2 regions of the Ruminococcus sp. NK3A76 genome follow, and region 1 is predicted to be linked to the other one. Evidence: predicted binding sites of a transcription regulator. Region 1 holds the regulator's gene; the other holds the start of a gene.
The links. The regulator Rex, encoded in region 1, represses fermentation and respiration genes when NADH is low (regulators of the CRP and FNR family bind a similar motif). The targets are predictions, from matches to a motif close to ATTGTTAANNNNTTAACAAT.

Region 1 (4,426 bases):
TAACAAGGAAAGCGAGGCTTACTTCACAGAGGCTCTTGAAAACTTCAAGGAGAACAAGAAGGATTCAAGATACATCGGCGATGTTACACTTTCTGAAGACCCCAAGAGCTGGAGCGATTTCGAGCTCGAAAAGACATACCTTGTAACTGCCAAGGAGATGTCCGCTAAGGATTACGACGAGAATTCCAAGCTCGCAAGGATCTACAAGGTAACTATCACAGACAAGAAGAACAAGAAGTATGAAGCACACGTTCTCTTCTACGGCTACAACCTCGTAAAGGCTAACGGCGAGCTCATGCTCACAAACAACTACATCAACTGCTACGCTTGCAAGAAGAAGCTCGGCGATTACACCAAGTTCTTTGAGGACGATTATCACTTCTCCAAGGACAAGTACACTGTAACAGCAGTAAGCTGATAACAAGCGCAGGCGCAATAAAGCTATGATACAAGGCACTTATGTCAGACGGCATAAGTGCCTTTTTGTATACGCAGACGGCGTTTTCAGGTAACAGTTAACAGTTAACAGGTAACAGGTAACAGGTTACAGTTAACAGTTAACAGTTAAGGTGCGCCTGACGGCGCAGATGGCCATTCGGCCTGTCAGTCGGACGATTTCAGCTATGCCGTGGGACGTGCGTCCGAAGGGTCGAGGGGCGACCGGAAAGCCCCTCGGTGTAGCCCCTGAGGACGAGAGCGTACCCTTGAAGATAAGCTGACCCCACTAATTAGCTAAAGGGGAACGGTTGGCTTATTCCTACGCTACAGGTAGGGGGGCTTTCCGGTCGCCCCCCTGCGGCAGCGGAGCTGCCGCTCACCCCCTTCGGGTTGGCAAGTCCTGCGACATAGCTGAAATCGTCTGACAAACACGGCCGAATGGCCATAAGCGGCGTAAGCCGCACCATTACTATTCACTATTCATTCTTCACTATTCACTATTCACTGAGCGCAGCGTTTCTGCCCGAATGGGCATAAGCGGCGCAGCCGCACCACAATTATGCATTATGCATTCTTAATTCTGCATTCTTAGTTGCCTTGCTCTTGACAAAAGGCAAAAAAAGTGATAAAATAATATTGACAAAAATTTATCATTCTATCATACTATTCCGAGGTGAGAGTAATGAATAAAAACGGTGAGGTCTCAGCATCGGTGATCAAGAGATTGCCCCGTTATTACAGGTTTTTAGGCGAGCTTATGAAGCAGAAGGTCGAGAGGATATCTTCAAGGGAGCTCGCATCGCTCATGAAGCTGACCGCTTCACAGATAAGGCAGGATCTTAACTGCTTCGGCGGCTTCGGCCAGCAGGGCTACGGCTATAATGTTTCCGACCTGCACGAGCAGATAGGCAAGATACTCGGCGTTGACAAGAAATACAATACTATTCTTATCGGCGCAGGCAACTTAGGCCGTGCAATAGCTTCGCACATCAATTTCGAGACAAGGGGCTGCCAGCTCATAGGCATATTCGATGCAAACAAGAATGTCGCCGGCAAGGTCGTCGCTCAGACTACCGTGCGCCACATAGACGAGCTTGAATTCTTCTGCCGCACCTACAAGCCCGAGGTGGCTGTGCTGTGCATACCCAAGGCAAGCACGCAGGCTGTCGCAGAGCTGCTTGTAAGTCTTGGCGTAAAGGCCTTCTGGAACTTCTCACACTACGACCTGAGCATTGATTACGAGGGCATCGTGGTCGAGAACGTACACTTAGGCGACTCGCTGCTGACACTCACATACGGCGTAACTCACACGCTGGGCAATGATGACGGCGCAAACAACAAGTGATAACACTCCCCTCTCCTGTTTTGGAGAGGGGTTTTTAGTGGGGGGCTTTCAGGCCGTGCAGACGGCTTATGCGCCGCCTCGACCCTTCGCAGCAGTGCATTGCCGCTGCAAATTCCGATTTATCCTTGTAGCGAATAAACACAAAGCCCCCGAGTTTTTAGCAAACTTCGGGGGCAGTATTTTTAAGGCAACACCGCACAAAGACCGCCTGAAGGCTTTGTACGCAACTTACTTGCATCTTTTCCGTCATATTACACATTTTTTCCTTGAAATACGGTAGTATTCCTTCGGAAAATCTGTGCAATCTGACGAAAAAGCTGACTGCGCAATTTGCGCACAATCTTCGTGCGGTGTTGCCTTAATAACCATCGCCCGCAGGGCGATACCTTAACTGTTACCTGTTACCTGTTACCTGTTAACTGATCATAAGAGTGCTTTGAGTCTCTCGTCAACTGCTTTGAGGAAGTCCTCTGTGTTGACCTTCTGCTTGTTTTCGAGCTTTGAGAGCAGGTAGAGGTCACCTGTCATAACGCCGTTTTCGATAGTCTGGATAGTTGCCTTTTCCAGCTTGTCAGCAAACGCCATAAGCTCGGGAAGCTCATCGAGCTCGCCTCTCTTGCGCAGAGCGCCTGTCCATGCAAAGAGCGTAGCTACGGAGTTTGTGGAGGTCTCCTCGCCCTTGAGGTGCTTGTAGTAGTGGCGCTGAACTGTGCCGTGTGCTGCCTCGTACTCGTAAACGCCGTCAGGAGAAACGAGAACAGATGTCATCATAGCAAGCGAGCCGTAGGCTGTAGCTACCATGTCGGACATAACGTCGCCGTCGTAGTTCTTGCAAGCCCAGATATAGCCGCCCTCAGAGCGGATAACTCTTGCAACTGCGTCGTCTATGAGAGTGTAGAAATACTCGATGCCTGCCTCGGCAAACTTTTCCTTGTACTCGTTCTCGAATATCTCAGCAAAGATATCCTTGAATGTGTGGTCGTACTTCTTGGAGATAGTGTCCTTTGTAGCGAACCATACGTCCTTCTTGCAGTCAAGAGCGTAGTTGAAGCAAGCCCTTGCAAATGAGCCTATAGAGTCCTCTCTGTTGTGAAGACCCTGGATAATGCCTGCTGTGTCCTTGAAGTCAAATATCTGCTCCCTGGAAACATTGCCCTCGGCATCTGTGAGCACGAGCTCTGCCTTTGAGCCCTTGGGGCACTTCATCTCGACGTTCTTATACACATCGCCGTAAGCGTGACGTGCGATAGTGATAGGCTTTGTCCATGTAGGGATATAGGGGGTGATGCCCTTGACAAGTATAGGTGTGCGGAAGACTGTGCCGTCGAGCATTGCTCTTATTGTGCCGTTAGGCGACTTCCACATCTCCTTAAGGTTATACTCAGGCATTCTTGCGGCATTCGGTGTGATAGTTGCACACTTTACAGCTACGCCGTATTTCTTGGTAGCGTTTGCCGAGTCGATAGTTACCTGGTCGTCAGTCTCGTTTCTGTGAACAAGGCCAAGATCATAATACTCTGTCTTAAGGTCGATATACGGGGTGAGAAGGATATCCTTTATCTCCTGCCAGATAATTCTGGTCATCTCATCTCCGTCCATCTCAACTAAGGGTGTCTTCATCTGAATTTTTGACATATATCTATCCTCCAAAAATTTAATTACGATAAGAGTTTCGCTACATTGACGGTCAGCACGCCTTTATAGATGCCTACCGGTATATCCTGCGAAAAGGGATATATCTGCGGATAATCACCGTTATCGAAGTCATACACGAGCGTTCTTTCAAACTTCGGGTCGATTATCCAATATTCACGCACGCCGCTTTCTTTATAAAGAGCGAGCTTTCTTACATAATCGTCCGAGCGGTTTGACGACACCACCTCGATAACAAGATCCGGCGCACCGTTTATCCTTTTGCCGTCACGCTTATCAGCGTCACATACTACAAAAATATCAGGCTGAACGACATTGTATTCATCAAGCACAACATCGAACGGCGCCATAAAAGGCTTGCAGCTGCCGCCATTTTTGCTTATAAAATCCCTGAGCATTGAACACACGGAAAAGCTGATGTCAAAATGCAGCTCATCAGGCGCAGCAAGCGCCACTATCTCACCGTCGATAAGCTCTGTATGCTCATTGGTATCCTGAGTCTTTGCAAAGTATTCCTCTGCCGTATATTTCTTTTTTTCAGCAAGCGGCATAATCTCAACTCCTTTAAACTATCTCCTTAAGCCAGTCCATAATCGGCGTAAGGCCTATCCAGAAGGGGCTTGTTATCAACAGCGCTATTATCACATAGCAGGCTATCGCTGCTGCCCTGATTGCGGGTTTTGAAGGCTTATCATCTGTCTTTTTTGCTTTTGATAGCTTTACTATCCTGATAACTATGACTATGAGGATCAAAAGCAAAACAGCCGAAGCAGCAAAGATAATTTTAAGCGATTTGTCAAGTGCTATGAATATGGGAGCATAATCGTCCATATTAACCTCCTTTACGGGGTCAGCCCAACACCTTAAGCCTCACAAAAAGTATCACGCAGGCTATGATAAAGAAAAGTATACTTAGCCCGTCGGAAACAAAGACCGTTTTGCGCTTATTGTTATATTTCTTTTCAAGCCTTTTATATATCAGATCATAGT
Region 2 (4,426 bases), 1.6 Mb from region 1:
AAAGGATAAGATGAATATCTACAACATCGACGGCAGGAGCTATACAGGCGGCTACGGCTTCCCGGTGGTTCAGGCTGCTGCAAAGGTGCAGAAGGGCGCATCGGCTGATGAGGTAGTCGCATTCATAAACGACTGGGTGGATAACTGCGTTATCTTCTTTGGTATGTACAGCCTTAAGTACGCCAAGAAATCCGGCAGGATACCGGCTGCTGCGGCATTTGTCGGCGAGGTGATGGGTCTTCGCCCTGTTTCACGTATCCAGCATAATCAGATAACCACAGAGGCCAAGGTCAGGGGAGATAAGACACTCGTTCCCAAGATACTCGACCTCACGGTAAACGAGATGATACCCAAGACACCCTACTGCATAGTATACGGCAGCGACGAGAGCGTGTGCGAGGAAATGAAGGCCGCTATGACCAAGAGTGTCGGCTATCCGCCTGAGATGACCTTCCGCATAGGTGCTGAGATAGCTGTAAATGCAGGCCCCAAGGTTGTCGGAGTAATATTCAAATCACAGAACAAATAATAGTTTTACTGCTCATTTCTCATTATTTATCTAATTGTTTTTTATCTAAATAAAGAGGAGATGTTTTACTATGAGAGCTGTTTTTAAGAAAATGTCCGTTATAATGCTGATAACAGCGCTTCTTGCTGTGTGCTTTTGCAGCTGCGGCGAGACCTTCACCAAGAAAGAGGACGTAAAGCTCAAAACGGTAATGGAGACTAAGGACTATATAAAAAAGAACCTTCCCGGTGCGAATTATGTAAAGACCGAGGAAGAGTCGGACGATAAGGTAGTCTACACCTTTATGGACAAAGAATGCGGCTTTAAGTTTCAGGTGACGAGCGAGAAGTACCGTAAGGAAATGGAGGGCGCTGACCTCGGCTATGCTGAGAAGACGACAGATAACTGGGCTAAGGCGTACAACGAGTATATCCAGAGCAAACTGTCCGAAAAAGAGGACGAGTTAAAGGAAAGCATGGGCTTTGAGTATGAACACTACGACGGCCTTGACAGCGACGTGTTTATGGCTGTCTTCACAGATAAGCCTGCAAGCGATATCGAGGCATCTGTCAGGGAGCTTGCCGATATCATCAAGCAAGCCGACAAGCACAAAAAGCTCACCGACAAGGAGATATGGTGCTGGAAGGGCGAGAAGGACGACAACTACGATAACCTCACCGGCTGCTATCTGCTTGCTGAGAACAAGATCGTTGATAAGAAGACAAGAGACGAGCTTGTAAAGGATAAAGACAGTTCAAGTAAATAATCATACACCGCCCTGATGCTCCGGGGCGGTTTTTTCCTGCCTTTGTGAATAAACCATATTTTTCCGCCAATAATATAATCACAAAACATTAAGGAGGCGGTTGACTATGACCGATAAAGAGCTGCTTTATATCGAAGACGTGCTCGGCCACGAACAGTTTATCAGACAGATGTGTAACGACGCATCGCAGAGGGTGCAGGACGAAAGGCTCAGAAACATGATAAACGACTGCGAGCGCAGACACGCAGAGCTTTTCTCGCACTTTTACAGTCTTCTGGGCAAGTAAGGAGGTATCACTATGAATATGCAGTCAAATGATGATAAGACGATAGCTACAAATCTTCTCAACCTCGAAAAGGGCGTGTGCGACCTTTATATGCACGGCGCAGTCGAGAGCGCTACCGACAGTGTGAGGAGCGTCTTCAGCTCCGGGCTCAACGAGAGCCTGAATATGCAGAAGAATATCTATGAGACAATGTCCTCGATGGGTATGTATCAGATGTGCAGCGCCCCTCAGCAGAAGATAGACTCAGTCAGACAGAAATTCTCGGCCTGAGAGCAGCCTTGCCTCCCCGCTTAAGGGGAGGCTTTTTTGTGCAAGTGCTGCTCAGTATTTGGGGGAATTCTAAGGTCGTGGGGCGAGCGCAAAGCCCTACATTGCAGCGCAGGATAGCGAGAGCGCCCGCTTGAAGGTAAGCCTCCCGGTAACACGTCCGAATGAGCCTGCGTCTGCAAAGCCGACACCTTAATTATGTATTATGCATCCTGCATTATGAAATTTTTAAAAACCTCTTGATTTTTCCGGCAAAGTATTATATAATAGTATTTAGAGTTGTTAAACCATTAACAACATGACGTAACCGATTTATCGGAAATAATTTATGAGAGGTGTCAGATTATGGCAGGTTTAAACAAGGTAACAGTTGAGGATCTTAATGTCAAGGGCAAGAAGGTCTTAGTCAGAGTTGACTTCAACGTTCCGCTCAAGGACGGCGTTATCACAAACGATAACAGGATCACAGCAGCACTCCCTACTATCAATAAGCTCACAGAGGGCGGCGCAAAGGTAGTTCTCTGCTCGCATCTCGGCAAGCCGAAGAACGGCCCTGAGGCTAAGTTCTCCCTTAAGCCGGCAGCAGACAGACTTGCTGAGCTCGTTAAGACAAAGGTTACATTCGCAGCTGACGATACAGTTGTAGGCGACAACGCTAAGGCAGCAGTTGCAGCTATGGCTGACGGCGAGATCGTTGTTCTTGAGAATACACGTTTCCGTGGCGACGAGGAGACAAAGAACGGCGAGGGCTTTGCTAAGGAGCTCGCAGATCTCGTTGACGACGAAGTATTCGTAATGGACGCTTTCGGTTCTGCTCACAGAGCACACGCATCAACAGCAGGCGTTACAAAGTTCGTTAAGGAGACAGCAGTAGGCTATCTTATGCAGAAGGAGATCAACTTCCTCGGCAACGCAGTTGAGGATCCGGTTCGTCCTTTCGTAGCTATCCTCGGCGGCGCTAAGGTAGCTGATAAGCTCAACGTTATCAATAACCTCATCGAGAAGTGCGATACACTTATCATCGGCGGCGGTATGGCATATACATTCCTTAAGGCACAGGGCAAGGAAGTCGGCACATCTCTCGTTGACGATACAAAGATCGACTACTGCAAGGAAATGATCGAAAAGGCAGCAGCAAAGGGCAAGAAGCTCCTTCTCCCTGTTGACACAACTATCGCTAAGGCTTTCCCTGATCCGATAGATGCTGAGATCGCTGTAGAAATAGTAGACGCTGACAAGATCCCTGCTGACCAGATGGGTCTTGATATCGGCACAAAGACAGCAGAACTCTATGCTGAGGCTGTTAAGAGCGCTAAGACAGTTGTATGGAACGGTCCTATGGGCGTGTTCGAGAACCCTGTACTTGCAAAGGGCACAATAGCAGTTGCTAAGAGCCTTGCTGAGACAGACGCTACAACTATCATCGGCGGCGGCGACAGCGCAGCAGCAGTTATCCAGCTCGGCTTCTCTGATAAGATGAGCCACATCTCCACAGGCGGCGGTGCTTCCCTTGAATACCTCGAGGGCAAGGTTCTCCCCGGCATTGATGTAATAGCTGACAAGTAATCATGCACTTTCAAAGAGGTGAGAGGTGAGAGCCTCTTGCCTCTTTTTTCGTGTACGATTGACATCGTATGAGTTTCACATCATTTGCGCCCGAATGTGCATATCACCGGCGCATACGATACAATGACCGTTAACTCTTAACTGCAAATAAGGGGGGGTATATCGTGACCAAAAACTCAATAAAATATGCATCTATCATCGTATTCGGCTATAACGCCGTTCTCGGTATCATCTTTGCAGTATTCTGCTCGCAGGACGAGCAGTTTGACTATAAAACATTCAGGACCTGCCTTGCTATGTTTAACGGCGTGGGCGCTGCGTTTATTTTTGCGTGGATTGTAAAGATAATGTTTGTCCAGCGTGAGTCTTTGAAGATATTCAAGGCAAAGGGTATATGCCCCGAGTATGTCGATGCTCTGCGAAAGCAGTTTGTAAAGAATAAACTATCAAATATCCAGCTTGTCAACTACGCAAACGCCCTCTGCTTCCTTGAACGCTACGATGAGGCGGAGCAGGTGCTTAACAGAACGCCCGGTGAGTCTCTCCAGGGGCCGCTGTCAAAGCCTTGGTACTATAAGACCTATATATGGCTCTACCTCTGTACAGGCCGCTATAGACAGGCGCTCGATATATTCGATGCGAGCCGTGGCCAGCTTGAAAAGTTCTTCTGCGGCGAGGGCGGCAGTGCCTGCTCTTTCTATGATGATGCCGCACTCTGCTCAGCGATAAGACGTGATTTCCAGACTGCCGAGGGCTTCCGTATCAAGGCGGCTGAGGCAGCAGCGGCTCACCCCGACCGTGCTCACAGCCCTTATATGATAATGGCCGAGCTGTTTATCCTTGACGGCAACGAGTTTGAAGCACAGCGTGCTATCGAAGCTGCTCGCCAGGCTGCAATAAACTGCCAGAAGTATAAATACCCCTGGCAGCGTGACAGCGTGCTGCACTCGCTTGATATCAGCTTTGCCCTTGCAAGAAAGATAAGACACGATGTCTTTGAGTCACAGATGCAGTAGGCTCTGCCCCTTTATCA

Region 2: CD05_RS0104885 (phosphoglycerate kinase) is a predicted target of Rex. The motif match lies at 2,106-2,125, and genes of this name have one in related genera.

What each region holds. Positions count from the first base shown of each region.
Region 1 covers NZ_JMMA01000002.1:2,640,144-2,644,569, forward strand. Annotated here, with positions in the region: gene CD05_RS0112305 (zinc ribbon domain-containing protein) at 1-418, shown strand, start outside; gene CD05_RS0112310 (redox-sensing transcriptional repressor Rex) at 1,121-1,783, shown strand; gene CD05_RS0112320 (NADP-dependent isocitrate dehydrogenase) at 2,207-3,418, opposite strand; gene CD05_RS0112325 (Uma2 family endonuclease) at 3,442-3,987, opposite strand; gene CD05_RS0112330 (hypothetical protein) at 4,001-4,267, opposite strand; gene CD05_RS0112335 (hypothetical protein) at 4,287-4,426, opposite strand, start outside.
Region 2 covers NZ_JMMA01000002.1:1,050,002-1,054,427, forward strand. Annotated here, with positions in the region: gene CD05_RS0104865 (DegV family protein) at 1-529, shown strand, start outside; gene CD05_RS0104870 (hypothetical protein) at 600-1,274, shown strand; gene CD05_RS0104875 (hypothetical protein) at 1,381-1,560, shown strand; gene CD05_RS0104880 (spore coat protein) at 1,573-1,830, shown strand; gene CD05_RS0104885 (phosphoglycerate kinase) at 2,173-3,393, shown strand; gene CD05_RS0104890 (hypothetical protein) at 3,558-4,409, shown strand.